3 regions of the Variovorax sp. LjRoot130 genome follow, and region 3 is predicted to be linked to each of the others. Evidence: predicted binding sites of a transcription regulator. Region 3 holds the regulator's gene; each other region holds the start of a gene.
The links. Region 3 encodes sigma-54, which starts transcription at its own class of promoters, with help from an activator protein. Its sites were predicted from a motif close to TGGCANGNAANCTGCTTT; they were not measured.

Region 1: ACSQ86_RS15495 (P-II family nitrogen regulator) is a predicted target of sigma-54. The motif match lies at 3,097-3,114, and genes of this name have one in related genera.
Region 2: ACSQ86_RS05115 (MSMEG_0572/Sll0783 family nitrogen starvation response protein) is a predicted target of sigma-54. The motif match lies at 4,662-4,679, and genes of this name have one in related genera.

The regions. Positions count from the first base shown of each region.
Region 1 covers NZ_CAXURM020000001.1:3,112,173-3,119,440, reverse strand. The annotation lists gene ACSQ86_RS15510 (LysR family transcriptional regulator) at 1-764, shown strand, start outside; gene ACSQ86_RS15505 (GNAT family N-acetyltransferase) at 783-2,012, opposite strand; gene ACSQ86_RS15500 (DMT family transporter) at 2,023-2,958, opposite strand; gene ACSQ86_RS15495 (P-II family nitrogen regulator) at 3,207-3,545, shown strand; gene ACSQ86_RS15490 (TIGR00730 family Rossman fold protein) at 3,551-4,141, opposite strand; gene ACSQ86_RS15485 (diacylglycerol kinase) at 4,182-4,580, opposite strand; gene ACSQ86_RS15480 (RDD family protein) at 4,577-5,038, opposite strand; gene ACSQ86_RS15475 (DUF3106 domain-containing protein) at 5,159-5,965, opposite strand; gene ACSQ86_RS15470 (DUF3619 family protein) at 5,979-6,404, opposite strand; gene ACSQ86_RS15465 (RNA polymerase sigma factor) at 6,401-6,967, opposite strand; gene ACSQ86_RS15460 (acetolactate synthase 3 catalytic subunit) at 7,254-7,268, shown strand, end outside.
Region 2 covers NZ_CAXURM020000001.1:1,018,726-1,025,993, reverse strand. The annotation lists gene ACSQ86_RS05140 (MSMEG_0565 family glycosyltransferase) at 1-468, opposite strand, end outside; gene ACSQ86_RS05135 (sll0787 family AIR synthase-like protein) at 461-1,462, opposite strand; gene ACSQ86_RS05130 (MSMEG_0567/Sll0786 family nitrogen starvation N-acetyltransferase) at 1,459-2,019, opposite strand; gene ACSQ86_RS05125 (MSMEG_0568 family radical SAM protein) at 2,022-3,092, opposite strand; gene ACSQ86_RS05120 (Nit6803 family nitrilase) at 3,055-4,110, opposite strand; gene ACSQ86_RS05115 (MSMEG_0572/Sll0783 family nitrogen starvation response protein) at 4,125-4,607, opposite strand; gene ACSQ86_RS05110 (PLP-dependent aminotransferase family protein) at 4,954-6,345, shown strand; gene ACSQ86_RS05105 (lysophospholipid acyltransferase family protein) at 6,500-7,243, opposite strand; gene ACSQ86_RS05100 (dihydroorotase) at 7,262-7,268, opposite strand, start outside.
Region 3 covers NZ_CAXURM020000001.1:5,471,257-5,478,524, forward strand. The annotation lists gene ACSQ86_RS27115 (hypothetical protein) at 1-75, shown strand, start outside; gene ACSQ86_RS27120 (cytochrome b) at 104-712, shown strand; gene ACSQ86_RS27125 (YceI family protein) at 709-1,296, shown strand; gene ACSQ86_RS27130 (YceI family protein) at 1,345-1,971, shown strand; gene ACSQ86_RS27135 (hypothetical protein) at 2,114-2,470, shown strand; gene ACSQ86_RS27140 (phospholipase D family protein) at 2,474-4,078, opposite strand; gene ACSQ86_RS27145 (RNA polymerase factor sigma-54) at 4,081-5,661, opposite strand; gene lptB (LPS export ABC transporter ATP-binding protein) at 5,676-6,452, opposite strand; gene lptA (lipopolysaccharide transport periplasmic protein LptA) at 6,449-7,141, opposite strand; gene ACSQ86_RS27160 (thiol:disulfide interchange protein DsbA/DsbL) at 7,268-7,268, opposite strand, start outside.

The sequences.
Region 1 (7,268 bases), 2.4 Mb from region 3:
CGCTCACGCAGGCCGGCGAGCGCCTGGCCGCGCATCTGCGAACGACGCTGGCGGACACCGAACAGGTGGTCGAGCAGGTGCGCGGCATCGGCGGCCGGGAGGCGGGCCGCGTCCGCGTCGCATGTACCGAGGGGTTCGCCGTGGGCTTCATGCCCGAGGTGATGGCCCGCTTTCGTGCGGCGCATGCGCAAAGTCAACTGCAACTCCACGTGGGCGCGCCCGACGAAGTCAGCGCCTTGCTGGGCCGCGGCGAAGCCGACATCGCGCTCAAGTATGCGGTCGCGCCGGAAAGGGGGTTCCGCATCGAGCACTCGGCGCCCGCGCCGGTGTACGCGCTGATGTCCCCGGATCATCCGCTGGCGCGCCAGCGCGCCGTCAGCGTGGCCGAGGTGGTGCGCCATCCGCTCGCCGTGGGCAGCAAGGGCGTCACCGCGCGGCAGTTGTTCGACCTGAGTTGCAGCGTGCAGGGGTTGAGCTACGAGCCCGCCTTCGTCAGCAATTTCTCATCGGTCCTGCTGCCGCTGGTGCGCACGCCCGATATCGTCCTTTCCGGCCATCTCACGGCCGTTCACCTGATCGAGAACGGCACGCTGGTTGCGCGGCCCTTCGTGGAGCCGCAGATGCAGCAGCGCCGCCTGCAGGTGCTGTCGCTCGACGGCCGCACGTTGTCGCCGCTCGCGCGGGCGCTCGTGCAGCAGCTGGTCGCGGCCATCGCCAGCGGCGGCAGGCGCAGGCTGGGCCGGGCGCGCAAGGTGTCTGCATAGGGGTCAGTGGCGGGGCCCTTATTCGGCGTGGCGAAACGGACTGCGTTCGCCGAGATGGTCGATGTAGTTCTCGATGCCTTCGCCCTCGCGCTCGAGAAAGCGCTCGACGGCATCGGCGAACGCCGGATGGGCAAGCCAGTGCGCGCTGGTGGTCTTCACGGGCATCAGCGCGCGCGCCATCTTGTGTTCGCCCTGCGCCCCGCCTTCGAAGCGCTGCACGCCGTGTTCGATGCACCAGGCGAGGGGCTGGTAGTAGCAGGCCTCGAAGTGCAGGCAATCCACGCGCTCGAGCGCGCCCCAGTAGCGGCCGTAGGCGACCGAGGCATCGTCCGAAAGCGCGATCAAGCTGCTGGCGATGGCCTGGCCCCCGCGCTCGGCGACGAAGAGCAGCCAGGCTTCGGGCAGCTTCGTGGCCATGCGGTGGAAGAAGTCGCGGCTCAGGTAGGGCGGGTTGCCGTGCTCGCGGTAGGTGCGGGCATAGCAGCGGTAGAAGAAGTCCCAGTCGGCGTCGCCGATGTCGGCGCCGCGCGACCAGCGGAAGCTCACGCCGGCATCGTGCACCTTGCGGCGCTCCTGCCGGATCTTCTTGCGCTTGTCGTGCGAGAGGCTGGCGAGGAAGGCGTCGAAATCCTTCCAGCCGGTTTCGCCGCCGGGCCGCCCCAAGGCGGAACGCGCCCCCTCGGGGGGCAGCGAGGACACGCCAGTGCCGAGCGTGGGGGTTATGTTGTTCCAGTGGAACTGGACGGTGTGCCGGAGCATCAGGCCCGCATCGGCGCAGGCGGCGATGTCCTCGTCGGCGGCGAACAACAGGTGCAGCGACGAGAGCTCCTCTTCCTTGCACCAAGCCACGAGTGCCTGCACCAGCAGGGCGCGGCTGCCGGCGTCGCGCGCGAGCAGGCGCGCACCCGGCACCGGCGTGAAGGGCACGGCAACGACCGCCTTCGGATAGTAGGCCAGCCCGTGCTGCTCATAGGCATTGGCCCATGCCCAGTCGAACACGTACTCGCCGTAGGAATGCGCTTTGATGTAGAGCGGGCAGGCGGCCGCCAGCTGCCGTCCGCGCCAAAGCGTGACGAAGCGCGGCGTCCAGCCGCTGCGGGCCGAGGCACTGGCGCTCTGGTGCAAGGCGTCCAGGTAGGCATGGCGCATGAAGGGGGAGGGCGCGGCCTGCGTGGCCAGCAAGTCGTCCCAGGCCGCGGCATCGATCTCGGATGCCGCGCCGTGAATGCGGATGACAGGGTTGGTCAAAGGAGCCTCGTCAACGCTTGCGTGTGCCTAGGGTTTCGGCAATGTAGATGCCGCCAAGCACCAGGGCCAGCGCCACCGCGTGATAGGTCGACAGCGCCTCGCCCAGCACGAGGACGGCCAGCAGCGGCCCGAAGATCGGCACCAGGTTGAGGAAGACGCCGGCCCGCGCGGGACCGATCAGGCCGACTACGTGGATGAAGCTGATCTGCGAAATGAAGGAGGGCAGAAGTCCGATGAAGAGGATCAGCGCCACGCCCTTCGGCGTCGGCATGAAGAAGTCGCCCATCGCGATTTCTGCCGCGACCAGCGGCACCGAGACGAGGCAGGCCACTGCCGCCGTGGCGGCGAAGAACACGATGGCCGGCACTTGCGGGCGGCGGCGCAGGCCAAGCGCGTAGCCGGCATAGAGCAGGCTGGCGATGATCATCCAGACGTCGCCGATGTTGAAGGCCAGGTCCGCGAGCAAGGCCAGTTGGCCGCGCGAAGCCACCACGGCGATGCCCGCGATGGTGAGCACCACGCCTGCGAGCTGCAGCCAGCTGATCCGGGTACGGAAGAAGAACAGGCTGCCCACCAGCACGAGCACCGGGATGGTGCCTTGGATGATCGCGATGTTGATCGCCGTCGTGTGATGGGCGGCGGCGTAGAACAGCGCATTGAAACCGGTGAAACCCGCCGTGCCCATGAGGGTGATGTAGCGCCACGAGGGCAGCAGGCTGCGCCAGTGGGCCGCGATCTGGCGGCGCGAACTGAGGCCCAGCGCGATGCAGCAGACGATCCAGCGCGAGAAGGTCAGCATCATGGGCGACACCTCGCCCACCGCGAGCCGGGCGGCCACCGCGTTGGCGCCCCAGATCAGCGTGGTGAATACCAGCAGCGGGTAGGCTTGGCCCTGGAGCCAGGGAAGGAAGGAGCCGAAAAAGCCGGCGGAAGAACCTGAGCGCATCGAGCGCCGAGCGTATCAGTCCCAGTCGCCGGGCGTGGAATGCGTTCGACAAGCCATGGCTTCCGAAGGCGAATGACATAATTTCGCAGCGGGTGGCCTCGCCGGCAACTCGCGAAGACGGCCGATGCGACGGCATCCTGGCACGCTACATGCAGGACGCCGAGAGCATCGACGAGATCGTCGCTGCGGGTTACGGATTGGCGCTACCCTACCAGCAAGTTCAACGAAACCGCCGGAAGAGAGACCGTATGAAGCAAATCACCGCCATCGTCAAACCGTTCAAGCTCGACGACGTGCGCGAGGCCCTGGCCGAGGTTGGCGTCACCGGGCTCACCGTGACCGAGGTCAAGGGCTTCGGCCGACAGAAGGGGCACACCGAGCTCTACCGTGGTGCGGAGTACGTGGTCGACTTCCTGCCGAAGATGAAGGTCGAAGTGGTGGTCAACGAGGCCGATGTCGAACGTTGTGTCGACGCAATCGTGAGCGCCGCCCGCACGGGCAAGATCGGCGACGGCAAGATCTTCGTGACCAATGTGGAGCGCGTGGTACGCATCCGCACCGGCGAAGAGGACGAAGCCGCCGTCTAGGGCGCTCAGAGCATCTCGGCGAGCTTGTCGCCACGCGGATGGCGGCCCGCTTCCTCGACCAGGGCTTCGAGCAGGGCCGGGGCTTCGCCGCCCGCTCGTATCAACCCCATCTGCCATTCGCCCATGAAGCCCTCGCGCACGCTGTGGGCAAGAAATTCGAGCAGGCCGGCGTAATAGCCCGCAACGTTCAGGATGCCGACCGGCTTGTCGTGGTAGCCGAGCTGGCGCCAAGTCCAGATCTCGAACAGTTCCTCGAAAGTGCCGATGCCGCCCGGCAGGGCGATGAAGGCGTCGGCGCGTTCGCCCATCATGGCCTTGCGCTCGTGCATGGTGTCGACGACGTGCAGCTCGTCGCACAGTGGGTTGGCGAGCTCCTTGTCGACCAGGGCCTTCGGAATGATGCCCACCACCCGGCCGCCCGCCGTGCGCGTGGCCTCCGCCACCGTGCCCATCAGGCCGGTGCGGCCGCCGCCATAGACCAGTTGGCCGCCGCGTTCGCCGATCCAGCGGCCGACCGCCTGGGCCACGGCCGCGAACTCGGTCCGCTCGCCGGGGCGCGAGCCGCAATAAACACAAATCGAGAAACGAGGAGTCATCCCCCGATCATGCCGCGATCGGATGACGCTCAGCTTGCATTCAGGTCGCGAAACGTTGCCACAACGCGGCCGCCCAGACGCCGCAGCACAGGACGATCGACAGCAGCACCGCGGCGCTGCCCAGGTCCTTGGCGTTCTTGGAAAAAGAGTGCCATTCCGGGCCCACGCGGTTGATGGCGGCTTCGATGCCGGTGTTGAGCAGCTCGACGATCAGCACCAGGATCACGGTCGCGGCAAGCAGCGACACCTCGACCCAGCTGTGGCCGACCCAGAACGCAGCCGGCAGCATGACGATGGCGCACAGGACTTCCTGGCGAAACGCGGCTTCGCCCCAGCCGGCGCGGAAGCCGTCGAGCGAGATCAGGGTGGCATGCCAGATGCGGTCCAGGCCGCGTCGCGACTTCTGCGGATTGACGGGGTCGTTGATGTTGGCGCTCATCTGCGGCTGAGAGGCTTGGAGGAAATCAGGCGGGTACCGGCCCAGGCATCGTGCCAGAACTGGCGCTCGGGGTGGAAGCGCGCGAGCAAGGCCCAGACGATAACCCAGCCGAAGATCAGTACGGAAGATTCGCCGCCGCCGAGGTCGAAGGGCGCGATGGCGGCGAGCGGCGGCAGGAACCAGACCCAGCTCAAGAGGTAGCGCAGCAGCGCGCGGCCCTGCGTGAGCGGTCGGCCGAGCCGGTCCACCACGCGGATGCCCCAGGTTTTCATGGCCAGCGTCTGGCCTTTGGACCAGAACCACACGAAATAGACGCCGAACACGACGAACAGGAAGGCCTGCAGCAGGTGCCGGCGCGAATCCATCGCATCACGCATCTGGCCGAGGGTGCTGAACAGCCAGCCGGCGACGAACACGACGGCGAAGAGCAGCATGCCCTCGTAGAGCCAGCAGGCCATGCGGCGCCACAGGCTGGGCGCGATCAGGGCGGTGGGTGCGATCGGTGCCGGTGTTTCGGCGAGAAGCGGTCGGCCGGGGCCGGACCCCTCGGGAGAACTGGAAGCCATCGACACCTTGAGTCAGGGCGCGGAGGAAGGTTGCTCGGAGACGCGCACCGGCGGCGCGGCAGAGGCGGATGTTTCGGCCGAGGGCGTCGAGGAAGGAGGCGGGATCTGGGCTTCGGCCGAAACGGGCGGAAAGGCAGGAGCCGCAGCTGGAGCGGGCGCCGGGGCCACGAGCTGCGGACGTACGGGCAACGGCGTGGACGGCGCCAGCTGGATTCGCGGCGTGTGTTGGCCGTCGGGCGCGACTGCGGGAAACGGCGCGAGCTTCTGGGGCGGCACCGGCCGGAACGTCGCGGCGGCGCCCGGCCGGGGCGTGGCGCGCTCGGCCAGCTTGCGTTTTTCTTCCTCGCTGAGCGCCTGATAGGCCTCCCACTTCGCCTTTCGCTCGTCGACCGGAACCTGCTTGACCTCGGCGAAATTGAACCTTGCCTGCGTTCGCTGGTGGTTGCTCAGTGCGGCCCATTCGATCATGCGGCTGTGCAGAATCTCCTGGTCGGCGGGTGGCAGCGCGGCGTAGTTGCGCGACAAGGCCAGCCATTTGCGCTTGTGGGGCTCGGTCAGGCCGTCCCAGTGGGGGGCCAGCGGCGCCAGGGCGCGCTGCTGGCGAGCGGTGAGGTCGCGCCACAGCGGCTTGGAGACGACTTGTTTCGCCGCCGGTACCGAGGCCGCCGGCGGTGCTTCCTTGACCTGCGCCTTGACTGGGAGCGCAGCGAAGCCCGAGGCCGCGAGCAGCAAGGCGGCGCCCACCCAGGCGACTGCGCCCGACGGGATCGGGCGCAGCAGGAGGAGCGCTTTCGCGCAGGAGAGAGGGCGATACGGCATGCGGGGCAGGCGATCAGCGCTCGGACGGGGCCTCGGTCTTCAGAAACTGGGCAAAACCGGGGTCCGTGTAAGCGGCGGGTGGCAGATCGTCGGTCAGCAGGGCCGAATCGAGCTCTGCCAACTCGTTGGCACGGTTGTCGTCTTGCATCGCGCTGATGACCAGGAGGCCCGCCACGAGGGCGATCAGCGGGACGACCGAGCCGATGCGCGTCCACCAGCCGGCCCCGAGCGTCGCCGTGCCGCCATTAGCCACGACCGCCGGTGCCGTACGGAGCTGCCGCACCACTTTGCGGCGCCCAACGGCCTGCACGCGGGCGGCGCGCAGGCGTTCACCGATTTCGTGCGGCAGTTCGAGATTGCCGGCCGAAAGCCGACCGGCCACCCGGCGACCGAATTCCTCCTCGGCCGCTTCAGGGGTGTGCGAAAACGTTGTACTCATAGCGAAATTCCCTTGGCCTTGAGCGCCTTGCTCAAGGCGTGCACAGCACGCGAACAGTGGGTCTTGACGCTGCCTTCGGAACAGCCCATGGCGGCGGCTGTCTCGGCGACGTCCATTTCTTCCCAGTAACGCATCAGGAAGGCCTCACGTTGACGACCCGGCAAAGCGGCGATTTGTTCCTCGATCGCATGAAAAATCTGTGCCCGCCGGGTGGTGTCCTCCGCGCTCTCGCTTTCCCGGGAGTCCGTCGGCATCACGAAGTGTTCGAGCAGGTCGAAGTCGCCGTTGTCGTCCACCGCCTCGAAATCGCTCAGGTTGGAGAACAGCGCCCGGCGGGTTTTCTGGCGGCGGAACCAGTCCAGGGTGCAGTTCGAGAGGATGCGCTGGAACAGGAGCGGCAACTCGTTGGGCGGCTTGTCGCCATAGTGCTCGGCCAGCTTCATCATGCTGTCCTGCACGATGTCGAGCGCCGCTTCCTCATCCCGCACGTGGTAGACCGAGCGCTTGAAAGCACGGCGTTCGACGCTTTTCAGGAAATCGGAGAGTTCTTGTTCTGTGGCCAAAGAGAGTCTGGCGCCGGGAAGGCGCCGCGTGGGGATGTGTCTCGGGGACGCGTGAGGTTTTTGTCGCCGCGGATTATGCCTGCGCCCCTGTGGCAGCCATGCGTCGCGCGGGGACCGCCAGTCCGGTGTCATAATCCGCGCTGCAAGTCAAAAGGCAAACGGGTCACGGTCCGGCGGTACGACAAGTCCGCCCATGGCTTTGGCCTCAAGTTTCGACGCGGCTTCACAAGAGCTTGCGAAGGAGCACCCAAGGTTTTTCGTTCCCGAAAAAACGCAAAGGTTCATCATGGAAATCTCGAAG
Region 2 (7,268 bases), 4.5 Mb from region 3:
GCAGAACACCTGGCTGGCTTCGGTGACCGAGCGCTGCTGCCAGCGCATCAGCTGCGCGTCAGCGAAATCGTCGAGATGGTGCACGGTGCGCACGAAGCCGTCGATCAGTCCGCGTTCGCGCAGGGTGGCCAGCGCGTTGCCGCCGATGCCGTCGTGGCAGTGAAGCACGTCGAAGCGGGTGTGCTGCAGCAAGGCCGAGAGGTGCGAGACATAGGCCTCGATGCGCTGGCCGACCATCTCCACCATGTTGCGCGACGCGCCGGCGACCGGCACCAGTTCGGTGGCGCAGCGCACCGGCCGAAAGAAATCCTGGCCCGCCGCGGCGGGCGCCATCACGGTGACTTCGTGGCCGGCGTCGTGCAGGGCGTGCGCGAGCTCGATCGTGTGCACCACGCCGCCGCGCGGGTTGACCGAATGCGTGAGCAGGCCGATCTTCAGCGGCGCCTGCGTGCGACCTTCGTCACGCATGGAGCACCTGCGCATCGGCAGCCTCGCAGATGAAGGCGTCGCGGTTCAGGTCCCAGAACAGTTCGCGCTCGGCGCCCTGCTTGAGCACCAGCGTGCGCGTGTCGTTGACGTCGCCCACCACGGCACAGGCGAGGTCGCGCGCGGCAAAGCGGGCCAGCACGCCGGCAAGCTTCTCGGGGCGCACGCTGAGGATGAAGCCGTAGCTGGGGAAGGAGCTCAGCCAGCGCAGCAGGGGCACGCCGGCGGGACGCGGCATAGCGTCCAGGTCGATCACTGCGCCGGCCTGCGAGCATTCGAGCAGCATCAGCGCCGTGCCCACGGCACCGGCCATGCTGATGTCCTTGGCGGCATCGCAAAGGCCCGCTTCCGCCAGCTGCGGCAGCAGCTCCAGATCGCCGCGCAGCCGCGCGGCCGGAGCGCGGGTCGATGCGTTCCAGTAGGGGAAGGGCTCCTCGTAGGCGCCGCGCAGATCGACGGCCATCACGAGCTGGTCGCCGGGGCGCGCGGAGAAGCTGGTCAGCAGCTTCCGCGCGCGGCCCAGGATCGCCACCGCCAATTGCGGGCGCGTGCTGCGATTGTTGCTGTGGCCGCCGACGATCGGCGCCGCGTATTTCGCCGAGGCCTCGGCCATGCCCTTGAGCATCTGGTCCGCCGGGTCCATGCCGGCGCTCCAAAGCGCATCGACGACAGCCGTCGGCCGGCCGCCCATCGCGTAGATGTCGCTCACGTTGACCATCACCGCGCAGTAGCCCGCGAACCAGGGCATGCGTTCGATGAAGTCCTCGACCAGGCCTTCGATGGCGAAGAGCAGATAGCCGCCCTGGCCGTCGGGAATGGCCGCGCAGTCGTCGCCCAGCGGCACCACCTGCGACAGGTCGGCAGCGCCGCCCGGCAGCGCCTGGCCGAGCGCCGACACGATATCGGAGATATCGCGCTTGTGCGCGAAGCCGCGGCTCGCGCGCAGCTCGGCAACGATCTCGGCCAGGCTTGTCATGCGGTGCCCTTGCGACGCGACACGAAACCGCTCACGGCATCGTGGCAAGGCGGATAGAAATCCAGCTCCGCCTGCATCTCGGTGTGCGGCCGACCGTGGATGGCCAGTTCGCCGAGCGAGCGCCAGTGCAGCTTGTGGAAGAGCGCCACGTTCTGCGACTGCACATGCGCAAGAAAAGTCTCGCAGCCCTGCGCATGCGCGCGCGACACGGCCAGCCGGATCAGCGTCGCGCCCAGGTGCCCCTGGCTGCGGAACGAGGGATGCACCGCCAGCCGCGAGCCCCACCAGAGGCCCGGCGCCGCTTCGTGGATGCGCACCGTGCCCACCACCTGGTCGGGCATGCCGCCGAGGCAGGACATGGCCACCAGCAGCTGGGCCTGCGCATCGATCGCATCGCGGTCGTCGCCGGCGAAGATGCCTTGCTCGATGCAGAAGACGGCGCGGCGCAAGGCATGCGCCTCGTCGCGCTCCCAGGCCTGCGCGGCCTCGCGCACGAGGAACTCGACCGGCGCGTACTGCAAGGCCGGTTCGACGACGTCATCGAGGATGCAGGGCATGTTCAGCTTTCGTAGACCGACAGCGACGAGCAGGCGCCGCACTTGCCGCAGCCGGCCTTGATGTCGCTGGACCGGAGATTGGCTTCGCCCAAGCTGCGGCCGAGCGATTGCAGGATCGATTTCATGAACTCCGGCGAGGGCGCAGGATGGTCTTCCAGCGGCGTCCCGCTGATCGGCACGAAGGGCACCACGAAGGGATAGACGCCGAGCACCAGCAGGCGGTCGCAGATCTCCAGGATCGCTTCGCGCGTGTCGCCCAGCCCGGCCAGGATGTAGGTGCTGACCTGCCCCCGGCCGAACACGCCGACCGCCGCCTCGAAGGCGCTCATGTAGCGCGCGACCGGCACGCTGGCCTTGCCAGGCATCACGCGCTCGCGCACTTCGGGCGTCACCACTTCGAGGTGCATGCCCAGCGAGTCGATGCCCGCGGCCTTCATGCGATGGAACCACTGGTCGTCGTCGGGCGGCTCGCACTGGCCCTGGATCGGAATGTCCACCGCCGCCTTGATCGCGAAGGCGCTCTCGCAGAGGATCTGCGCGCCGCGGTCGGTGGCGTTCGGCGTTCCGGTGGTCAGCACCATGTGCTTGACGCCATCGAGCAGCACCGCGGCGCGCGCGACCTCGGCCAGCTGTTCGGGCGTCTTGCGCGCGATGGTCCGACCCGCCGCGAGCGACTGGCCGATCGCACAGAACTTGCAGCTCTTCTTGCGGCTCTCGTAGCGGATGCAGGTCTGCAGCACGGTGGTGGCCAGCACGTCCGAGCCGTGCAGCGTCGCGATGTGCGAGTACGGCACGCCGTCGAAGGTCTGCATGGCATAGAAGCGCGGCTGCTTCGGAAAGCTGATGCGCGCGATCGGGATGCTGCCGCGCGTGAGGGTGCTGCGGCCTTCCGCATCCGGCGCCTGCGCCGTGAACGGCGAGTTCCACGCGCTCGAGGTGTGGACCGGCACCATGATCGTGTGGCCGTCGACTGTGACGGCCTTGTGGTCCGACGGCCCCGCGCCGCCGCGGCGGCTGGCCGCGCCGGCGCCCGGATCAGCCAGCCGCAAGCCGAAGGACTGCAGCTCGGTCATCAGTTGCCGGCTCGATGGGGTTTCGCTCGTGGTCATGGCGGGTGCTCCCGGTGTCGTTGAATGAAGTGCCCGATGCGGGCGTGCCGTGCATGGGCTGCGTGGTCGTGGCGGGGCGGTCGTTCAGCGCCAGGCTAAGGAGCTCGGGCCGCGCGTAGTGGCCGACCGAATCCATCATTCGCTTGCGCTTGGCAATCAAGGCCATGTCGAGATCGGCGATCACCATGCCCTCGCCCTCGGTGAGCGGCGGCGCCAGGTGCTTGCCTTCGGGCGAGACAATGGCCGTGTGGCAGCCGCCGCGCAGCGCCTTCTGCAGGCCTTCGTCGGGCGTGACGGCGCGGATCTGTTCGTCGGCCAACCAGCCCGTGGCATTGACCACGAAGCAGCCCGACTCCAGGGCGTGATGGCGGATCGTGACCTCCATCTGCTCCGCGAAGATCGGCCCGACCAGCGAGCCGGGGAACTGCGCGCAGTGGATCTCTTCGTGCTGCGCCATCAGGCTGTAGCGCGCCAGCGGGTTGTAGTGCTCCCAGCAGGCCAGCGCGCCGACGCGGCCGACCCGCGTGTCGACCACCTTGAGCCCGGCGCCGTCGCCCTGGCCCCAGATCATGCGTTCGTGGTATGTCGGCGTGATCTTGCGGCGCTTGAGCGCAAGGCGGCCGTCGGCGTCGAAGACGAGCTGCGTGTTGTAGAGGCTGCCGTGGTCGCGCTCGTTCACGCCCAGCACCACGACCACGCCGCGCGCCCTGGCCCGTTCGGCCACCGCGTCCGTCACCGGGCCCGGCACCACGACCGCCCGCTCCATCAGCCGCAGATGGGCCGGGCCCTGCTGTACCGGCGGCTGCACGAAGGAGAAGTACGGGTAGTAGGGCACGAAGGTCTCGGGGAAGACCGCGAGCTGCGCGCCTTTGGCCGCGGCTTCGTCGATGGCCTCGCAGACCTTGTTGACTGTGCCGTCGGGGTTCTCGAAATCGGGCGCGATCTGAATCGCAGCGGCCCGGACGATGCGTGGTGTCGACATGGCAGCGCCCCGGTTCACAGCGTCCAGGTGTCCAAAATAAAGGCGTTGGCCTTGCGATGCAGCAGGATGATGTCGAGCACGTCGAGCGGATTGATCGGCGTGATGCCCGGGATCAGCGCGCCTTCGCCATGGCCGTACAGCGCCTGCAGCGCGAAGCGGCAGGCGTAGACCTTGCCGCCCTCTTCCATGAACTTGGTGATCTGCTTGTTGAAGTTCTGGTGGCCCGGAAAAGCTTCGTCGCCGAGCGTCGGAAAGCCGCGCTGCACGCCCAGCGTGACGCCGGGGCCGTACAGCAGGATGGAAGTCTCGAAGCCCTTGCGCTTGAGGCGCGTGGCCTGCAGCAGGTTGACGAAGCCGATCGAGCCTTCGAAGGCGACCGTGTGGAAGGTGACGAGCGCTTTCTCGCCCGCTTCGGCCTTCACGTCTTCGAAGACTTTTTCTTCGTAGTCGACGAGGTGTTCGCCGGCGGCGTTCGCGGGTTTGAGGACTTTGGGCATGAGGTACTCCGGTAGAGGAAAAGACGTTGATCGGTGGGTTGCGCGCCCTTCGATTTCGCACGCTCTGTGCCACTGGCCGGCGGCCTGTTTGCGATCAAGTCGCGATCAACGAGAAGCGGTGCGGCCTGGGGCCCGGCAAAAAAATTCCTAGGCCCGCCAAAGGGCCGCCGGACGAGGTTCAGGTGGCCGCTTTTGCACTCGATTGAGGCACCCGCCATGCAATCAATGCACCCGATCAATGGACCTGCATGCACGCGATCAATGCATCCGGGCCAGAGAAGCCCGGCACGCTTCATGCGTCGAATGTGCTGCGCCCATGCAATCAACCCATGCGATCAACCACCCCATGAGCAAGACCACCCAGCAATGGCAAAAGCGCCTGGAGAGCAGCAACAAGCCGGCCTACCTGCTGCTGGCCGACCTGATCGCCGACGACATCCGCACCGGCCGCCTGATCGCGCGCGACAAGCTGCCCACGCTGCGCGACCTGGCGGCCGATCTGCATCTCAACTACACGACCGTTGCACGCGGCTATGCAGAGGCGCGCAAGCGCGGGCTGATCGATTCGCGCTCGGGCACCGGCACCTTCATCCGCGGCGGCAGCCCGAGCCTTCCACTGCGCGGCGGTGGCGGCGCCGAAATGACGATGAACCTGCCGCCCGAGCCGCAGGATGCGGCGCTGCTGGAACGAATGAGCGAGAGCGCCGGCCGCGTCATGGCCGAAGCCGGCATGTACGAACTGCTGCGCTATCAGGACTTCGGCGGCACGGCGCGCGACCGCGAAGCCGGCATGCAGTGGATCCGGCCCCGCGTTCCCGATTGCCGGCTGGACCAGATCCTCGTGTGCCCCGGCATCCACAGCGTGCTCACCGCGCTGTTCTCGCAGCTCGCGCGACCGGGCGAGCTGATCTGCGTGGAAGCGCTGACCTACCCCGGCGTGAAGGCGATCGCGACCCAGCTCGGCATCCAGCTGCATGCCCTGCCGCTCGACGAGGAGGGGCCGATGGGCGAGTCCTTCGAGCATGCCTGCAAGACGCTGCGACCGAAGGCGCTGTACTGCAACCCCACGCTCAACAACCCGACCACGGCCACCATGTCGCGCGCACGCCGCGAGGCGCTGGCCGACATCGCGCTGCGCTACGCCATTCCGATCATCGAGGACGACGCCTACGCGATGCTGCCGCGGCAGGTGCCGCCCGCCATCGCCACCCTGGCGCCGGAACTGACCTACTACATCACCGGCTTCTCGAAGACCCTGGGCGCGGGCCTGCGCAGCGCCTACGTGCGCTCCCCCGGCGCGCGGCAGTCGCAGCGGCTGGCCGGCGCGATGCGCGCGACCACCGTGATGTCATCGCCCATCACGAACGCGCTGACCACGCTGTGGGTGGAAGACGGCACGGCCGACGCCATGCTGCAGGCCATCCGCGCCGAGTCCACCGTCCGGCAGGCCCTGGCCAGCCGGCACCTGGGCGCGCACGGCATCGCCGCGCAGAGCGAGGGCTTCCATCTGTGGCTGCCGCTTTCCTCCGCCTGGAGCCCGGTCGAGTTCGCTTCCTACCTGCGCACGCAGAACGTCGGCGTGGTCGCCAGCGCGGCCTTCTCCACCGACGGCACCCCGCCGGAGGCGGTGCGCATCTGCCTCGGCGGGCCGATGTCGCGGGAGGCGTGCGACCACGCGCTGCGCCTGATCGCCGACACGCTGGCCCATCCGCTGCATCCGCACGCCACGGTGATGTAGCGCCCTGTAGGCCAACGCCCACGTGCGCGCATTGCCTTCTCCGGCAGGGCGGGAGGGAGGCGACGGCTAACCTGCTTGCACATTCAGTTCCTCCTCCCGGCGCTACGGCGCCGTTGCACAGCGCCCAACGGGGCGCTGTTTTTTTGCTGGCTGCTCAGTGCGTCTGGCGGCGCAGCGCCTGCACGTCGGCATGCAGCGAAAGCGCCCAGGCGCGGCGATCGCGGCCCCAGGCAGGCTGGGGCTCGCCGAAGCGCACGATCGCCAGCAGCGGCGGCGCCTTCAGCACCTGCCACAGCGAGCTGGCCAGGTTGTCGTCGTCGATGTAGCGCGGCGCCTGGCTGGTTTCGCCGGTGGCGGCATCGGCAAAACGCAGCGCGATGGGCTGCACCGGCGCGCCCGAGGAGATGGCGGCCTGCAGCAGGTTGGCGTGGAAGGGCAGCACGCTGCTGCCGTCGCTGGTGGTGCCCTCGGGGAACACCGCGATCAGGTCGCCGTTCTTCAGCGCCTCGGTCATGTGGTGCACCACGCGCAGCGCATCGCGGCGGCGTTCGCGCTCGATATACAGAGAGCCGGCACCGTTCGACAGCGTGCCGATCAGCGGCCAGTACTGCACGTTCGCCTTGGAGACGAAACGCACGTGGCGCGCCGCGTGGATGGCGAGGATGTCGAGCCACGAGAGGTGGTTGCTCACCATCAGCACCGGCCCGTGGGTCGGCGGCGTGCCCTGCACCACGAGGCGGATGCCCATCAGGGTCAGCATGCGCTCGGCCCACTGCTGCACGCGCTGCTCGCGCTCCGCGGGCGAGAGCTTGTGGAATTGGCTGCGGATGGTCCACCAGCCGACATGCGCGTGAGCCAGGGCGCGCACCAGCTTCAGGAAGGCGGACAGGGCCTGCATCGCGCGGTGTTCCCCCGGTCAGCCG
Region 3 (7,268 bases):
CTCGTGGTGCCCTTCGTGCTGATGCTGGTGCTGGGCCTCGGCCTGCTGCTGATCGCGCGCTGGAGCATCGGATAGACGGCTTGCGGGGCGATATGCTCTGTGCATGCCCGCCGAGCCGCTCCATCCCGCGCTTGCCCACGACCGTGCCGACGCCCCACGCTACGGCGCGGTCGCCATGGGGCTGCACTGGCTGCTCGCGCTGCTGATCGTCGCCTCCTTCAGCGTCGGCCTCTACATGGCCGGCCTGCCCTTCTCGCCGATGCGGCTCAAGCTCATCAACTGGCACAAGTGGGCCGGCATCACGATCCTGACGCTTTCGGCCTTGCGCCTGCTGTGGCGCCTGTCACACCCGCCGCCGCCGCTGCCAGCCTGCATCGTGGAGGCGATGCCGGGCTGGCAGCTCGTCGCGCACCGCGGCACGCATCTGCTGCTGTATTTGCTGTTCTTCGCCGTCCCCCTGTTCGGCTGGGCCTACAGCTCGGGACTGGGCATTCCGATCGTCTGGTTCGGCCTCGTGCCGCTGCCGGACTTCGTGCCGGTGGACAAGGACTTCGCCGAGGCGGTGCTGAAGCCGATGCACAAAGGCAGCGCCTTCACGCTGGCCGCCGTGGTGCTGCTGCACGCGGCGGCGGCGCTCAAGCATCACTTCGCCGACCGCGACGGCCTGCTCGATCGCATGTGGCCTTTTTCGCACCAGGGACACCCAAGATGACAAGACTTCCCATCGCCTGGCGGGCACTCTGGGCCGCCGCTGCGGCGCTCGCGATCGCGGGGCCGGCGAGCGCCGCAGAACCGATGGCGAAGCTGGTCCCCGGCTACGGCCAGATCGTCTTCGTCACCAAGCAGATGGGCGTGCCGGTCGAAGGCGCGTTCAAGAAGTTCGACGCCCAGATCGCCTTCGACCCGCAGAAGCCCGAGGGCGGCACGGTCTCCATGCAGATCGACATGGGCAGCGCCACCCTCGGCGTGCCGCAAAGCGACGCCGAACTGCCCAAGGCGCCGTGGTTCGACACCGCGCGATTTCCGAAGGCCAGCTTCCAGTCGAGCGCCATCAAGAGCCTCGGCAGCGGGCACTTCGAGGTCGCGGGCAAGCTGACGATCAAGGGCACCACGCAGTACGTCATGGTGCCGGTGACCATCACGCAAGCCTCGGGGCAGTCGGTGGCGACTGGAAGCTTTACGATCCAGCGCCTCGCCTTCAAGATCGGCGAGGGCGAATGGGCCGACACCTCGATGGTCGGCGACGACGTGCAGGTGCGCTTCAAGCTCGTGCTCGCCGGCCTGCGTCCGATCTGATCGGCCTTTCGTTCATCCTTTCATCGCCCCATTCGAAAGCTCGTCATGATGAAGTCCATTGCCGTCGCTGCGCTCGCGGCCGCAGCGACCCTCGCCGCCGCACAGCAGGCACCGGAAATGGCCGCCTTGCCGGCAGGAGGTCCGGTCAAGGGCGCCAGCTACGTGGTCGACCCGACCCACACTTTCGTGATGTACGAGATGGGCCACTACGGCACCACCACCAACCGCGGCCGCTTCAGCACCAAGGACGGCACGGTCAAGATCGATACCACGGGCAAGAACGGCAAGATCGACATCACGATGGACATCGGCTCCATCAACACCGGCGTCGACCTGCTCAACCGCCACGTGCTGAGCAAGGACTTCTTCAACGTCGCGGAATTTCCGACCGGCCGCTTCGTGGCCGACAAGATCGATTTCAACGGCGACAAGGTCGCCGAAGTCGACGGCACGCTCACGCTGATGGGCCAGACGCGGCCCATCAAGCTCAAGGCCAGCCGCTTCGGCTGCTACCTCAGCCCGCTGATCAAGCGCCAGGTCTGCGGCGGCGACTTCGAGACCATCGTGGAGCGCAGCGAATGGGGCATCACCTGGGGCATCAACTTCGGCTTCGAGAACAAGGTGCGGCTCCTGGTGCAGGTCGAGGCGGTCAACATCACGGACCGGCCGAGCTAGGGCGCGATCGCTTCTTCGCTGCCGGTCCGAGGGCGAGCTCGAACTACATTCAGCAACAAGCTTCACGGAGCAGGCGGGTCCTGCTTTACGCGGGCCGGTTGCAATGACCCCAACGGCACTTCATGCCTTCAGGAGTTTCTTCATGAACATCGCGCACACCCGTTTCTTCAAGTGGATCGCCGCCGGCGCCTTCTCCGCCGCAGCCGCGCTGGGCGCCACGTCGGCCAGCGCGGGGGACCTGGCCTGGTCGGTCGGCATCCATGCACCGGGCGTCGCCGTCGGCGTTGCCAGCCCCGTCCACTATGCCCCTGCGCCGGTCTACTACGAACCGTCGCCCCGCCACTATCGGCCGGCGCCCGTGTATGACGGCCATCGCGGCGACAGGGGCTACTACCATCGCCCGCCGCCGCGGCACTTCTACCGCCACGAGTACCGCGACGAATACCGGCACGGCCATCGCCATCACTACCGGCATGACCGTCACGACTATCGCTATTGAGGTCTAGAGCAGGCTCTCCGGCGCCAGCGGCGCCAGCAGCTCCAGCATCAGGTGGTCCCAGAAGCCCGCATCGGGCTCGCTGGTGAGCACCTGTTCGACGCCGGCCTCCTCGCTCACCCACTCCATTTTCTCGGTGCCGGGTGCGAAGCGCACCTTGTAGGCGCCCTGCTGCTTGAGCACCTCGACCAGCTTCAGCACCTGCTGCGCCATCTCGCGGCTGAAGATGAAGAGGCCGATCTCGGTGTTGTGCACTTCCGAGCGCGGGTCGAAATTCATCGAGCCGACGAAGAGCGTGCGCCCGTCGATCACGGCCGACTTGGCGTGCAGGCGTCCGATCTGCGTGCCGAACAGGCCCAGGCGCACGCTGCGCCGCGTGCGCACCGAGCTCAGCTCGTGGATCTCGGCGCCGAGCCGCAGCATGTCGGCCCGGTAGCGGCGGTAGCCGGTGTGGACCACGGGCTCGTCGGTGGCGGCCAGCGAGTTGGTGACCACGCTGATCTTCATGCCGCGCCGGCGGATCTCGCGCAGCACCTCCAGCCCCTCCTTGCCGGGGATCAGGTAGGGCGACACCAACGTCACGTCGGAACGCCCGCGCCGCATCTGCTCGACCACGTTGTAGCGCACGCTGTCGACGTCGAGCAGCGGCACGCCGCCGTAAGTGACCTGTTTGCCGATCACGCGCTCGGGCGAATCGGCATACGCCTCGGCGGTGGTCCAGATGAGGTCGAGCTTGCCGGCGTTGAGGTTCTCGACGATCGGGCTGTAGCCCAGCAGGTCGTTGGGCGCCGGCGGACGTGGTGCCGGGGTGGTGGCCGGGGCAGTCAGCTCCTCGAAGCGCCGCTGTCGTTCCTCCCGCGCGAGCGTGGGCGCGACCACGGTTTCGATCGGCCGCACGTGCTCGCTGTTCCAGTACAGGTCGAACAGGCTGGAAAGGCGCGGGATCAGGGCGCCGGCGACGAAGGTGTCGAGGTCGATGAAGTTCGCGCCGGCCGTCTGCGTGAAGTACGGGTTGCCGATGTTGCGCCCGCCGGCTACCGCCATCGCGCCGTCGGCGATGAAGAGCTTGTTGTGCATGCGCCGGTTGACGCGGCTGAAGTCGAAGAGCGAGGCCGAGAAGCGCCTGAGCATGCTGCCGCGCCCGGCCGGAAACGGGTTGAAGAGCCGCAGCTCGAGGTTGGGCGTGGCGGCCAGCGCGAGCAGCAGCTCGTCCTCGCCCGCAGTGTAGAGATCGTCCATCAGGAGCCGCACGCGCACGCCGCGCTGGGCCGCGTCGCGCAGCGTGCGCAGCAGGTAGCGGCCGGTCTCGTCGTTGTCGATCTGGTAGTACTGGACGTCGAGCGTGCGCTCGGCGCGGCGCGCGAGCTCGAGCCGCGTGTTGAGCGCGAAGTCGCCGCTGGGCATGAGCCGGAAGCCGCTGAGGTCCGCATCCGGCTGCGAGGCCTTGGCGATGCGGCCCAGCACGGTGCCGGTGGACAAGGGCATCGCCTTGGACGGCGTGCGCTCGAATTCGGCCGGCAGCATCGCGCAGCCGCTGGCGAGAAGAAGCACCGCCATCAAGGCCAGGCCGAGGCGAATCCAGCTTGGTAGCGGACTCGGACGGCGACTCATCGCTAGAGTGCCTTGCGCAGGTTCGCAGGCGCGATGCGCAGCGCCTCGCGGTACTTGGCCACCGTGCGGCGCGCGCACTCGATGCCCTGCTCCTTGAGCATCTCGGACACCTGGCTGTCGGACAGCGGCTTCCTCACGTCCTCGGCGCTCACGAACTGCTTGATCAGCGCGCGCACCGCGGTGCTGGAGGCGTTGCCGCCGGTTTCGGTGCCGAGCGCCGAGCCGAAGAAGTACTTGAGCTCGACGGTGCCGTAGGGCGTGGCCATGTACTTGGCGGTGGTCACGCGGCTGATGGTGGATTCGTGCAGGCCCAGCTCGTCGGCGATCTCGCGCAGCACCAGCGGCCGCATCGCGAGCTCGCCGTGCACGAAGTAGCTCTTCTGCCGCTCGACGATCGCGTTGGAGACCCTGAGGATGGTGTCGAAGCGTTGCTGGATGTTCTTGATGAACCAGCGCGCTTCCTGCAGCCGCTGCGACAGCGCCTGGCTGCCCTCGCCCTTGTGCTGCTTGAGCGCGCCGGCATAGATGTCGTGCACGCGCAGCCGCGGCATGACCTCGGGATTGAGCATGACGCGGAACTTCGCGTTGGTGCCGTGGCCGATGCGCGTGACGATCACGTCGGGCACGACGATGTTGCGCTCGACGTCGACGAAGCGGCGCCCCGGCTTGGGCTCGAGCCTGGCGATCAGCTGCAGTGCGGCGCGCACCTCGTCTTCGTTGCTGCGCGTGAGCGTGGCCAGGCGCTTGAAGTCGCGCCGCGCGAGCAGCTCCATCGGCTGCTTGCAGATCGCGATGGCGGTCTTGCGCACCTGGGCCTCCTCCTCGCTCTCCTTGGCGCTCGCCAGCTGGCGCAGCTGGATGGTCAGGCATTCGCCGAGGCTGCGGGCGCCGACGCCGGCCGGCTCCAAACTCTGCAGCAGGCCCAGCGCGACCTGGAAGTGATGCACCAGTTCGTCGAACTGGTCGTTGTCGTCGCCCGCGAGGCCCGAGGCCAGCGCCGGCAGCGAATCCTCGAGGTAGCCGTCGTCGTTGAGCGATTCGATCAGGAAGCGCAGCGCGGCGCAGTCGTTCTCGTCCAGGCGCAGCGACAGCGCCTGCCGGTGCAAGAAGGACTGCAGCGATTCCTGGCTGCGCGCGAGCTCGGTCGCATCGGTGCGCTCGTCGTCGCCGAGGTTGTTGGCGCGCGCGGGCGCATCGCCGCCCCACTCGCTGTCGTCGGGCGCGAGGTCGACCGTACCGTCGCCCTCCCAGTCGGGTTCGCTGTCGGCGGGCGCAGCCGCTTCGGCATCGCCGTTGGCGGCGACCGCCACCTCGGCCGGCGCCGCGGCCGAGCCGGGGACGAAGTCAGCCTCGCCCTCGGCCTGGCGGTCTTCGTCGCGCACCGGCGCATCGGCCGCCTCGAGACCGAACTCCTCGCGCGGCGCCTCTTCGGCCGTGCGTTCGAGGAACGGGTTCTCGTCGAGCATCTGCTCCACTTCCTGGCTCAATTCGAGCGTGGAGAGCTGCAGCAGCCGGATCGACTGCTGCAGCTGCGGCGTGAGCGCCAGGTGCTGGGAAACGCGCAGCGAGAGCCCTTGCTTCATCGAAGTACGGTCCCCTACATCCGGAAATGCTCGCCCAGGTACACGCGTCGTACCTCGGCGTTGTCGACGATCTCCGAAGGCGTGCCTTGTGCCAGCACATGCCCGTCGCTGATGATGAAGGCGTGATCGCAGATGCCCAGCGTCTCGCGCACGTTGTGGTCGGTGATGAGCACGCCGATGCCGCGTTCCTTCAGGAAACTGATGATCCGCTGGATCTCGATCACCGCGATCGGGTCGATGCCGGCGAAGGGCTCGTCCAGCAGGATGAAGCGCGGCTGCGTGGCCAGCGCCCGCGCGATCTCGACGCGGCGGCGCTCGCCACCCGACAGCGCCAGCGCCGGCGAATCGCGCAGATGGTCGACGCGCAGGTCGTGCAGCAGTTCGCCGAGGCGCTCCTCGATGCGCTGCTTCGACAGCGGCACCGGCCGGCCCGCGTCGTCGGGTTCGCGCTGCAGCTCGAGCACGGCGCGCACGTTCTCCTCGACCGTGAGCTTGCGGAAGATCGACGCTTCCTGCGGCAGGTAGCTCAAGCCCATGCGGGCGCGGCGGTGGATCGGCATGTGCGCGATCGGTTCGCCGTCGATGCTGATCTCGCCCGCATCCGCCCGAACCAGCCCGACGATCATGTAGAAGGAGGTGGTCTTGCCCGCGCCGTTGGGCCCCAGCAGGCCGACCACCTCGCCCTTTTGCACGCCGAGCGAGACGTCCTTGACGACCTTGCGGCTGCCGTAGCTCTTCTGCAGGCCGCGCGCCTCGAGGCGGCTGCCCAGGACTTCGTTGCCGCCGCTCACTTGCGCTGCTCTCCGCCGAGCGTGGTGGTCGAGCGCAGGCCCGTTCCGGACGCCGGCGCGGAGGCGGCCGGCGCCGCCGGCCTGGCGGACCCGGCAGCGGGCGCCGAGGCGGCCGCCTTGGGCGTGAGGATGGCCTTGACGCGGCCGCCGGGCTGGGTCGCCACGCCCGCATTGGGCGGCAGCGGCGAGCCGTTGACGGTGAAGGTGTCGTTGCTCTGGTCGTAGACGATCAAGGGTCCGCTGCTTTCGTCGTTGGGTGTCGCGCCGACCAGGCGACGCATCACCGCACGGCGGATGAACTTCACGTTGTCGGCGCGGCTGTCGTACTCGATGACTTCCGACTCGCCCTCGATCCACTCGTCGGGGCCGGCGTCGCGCTTCTGCTTGAAATAGGCCAGCTTGCCGGGCGCGGCCGTGACGATGCCGTACTGGTAGCCCTCGGGATCCTGCCGCACGTCGATGCGGATGCCGCGGATGATGATGGTGCCCTTGGTCACCACCACGTTGCCGGTGAAGACGCTGGTCTGCTTGAGGTCGTCGTAGCGCATGGCGTCGGCCTCGATGTTCATCGGCTTGGTGCGGTCCGCCTTCTCGGCCTGCGCCGCCGACACGAGGCCGGCCACGCCCAAGGCGAATACGAAAGCGCGACAAAGGTGGCGAGAAACGGAGGAGGAATGTAACGACGTCATAAAAGGCACGAAACTTGCTGGGCGATTGTATGCGGCCTCATGGATCCGGTTTCCGCCGGCGGATGAAAAAGCCCGCCGAAGCGGGCTTCCTGCTGGTTGCCGCGACGAGCGGCGGGAGGCGCTTTTT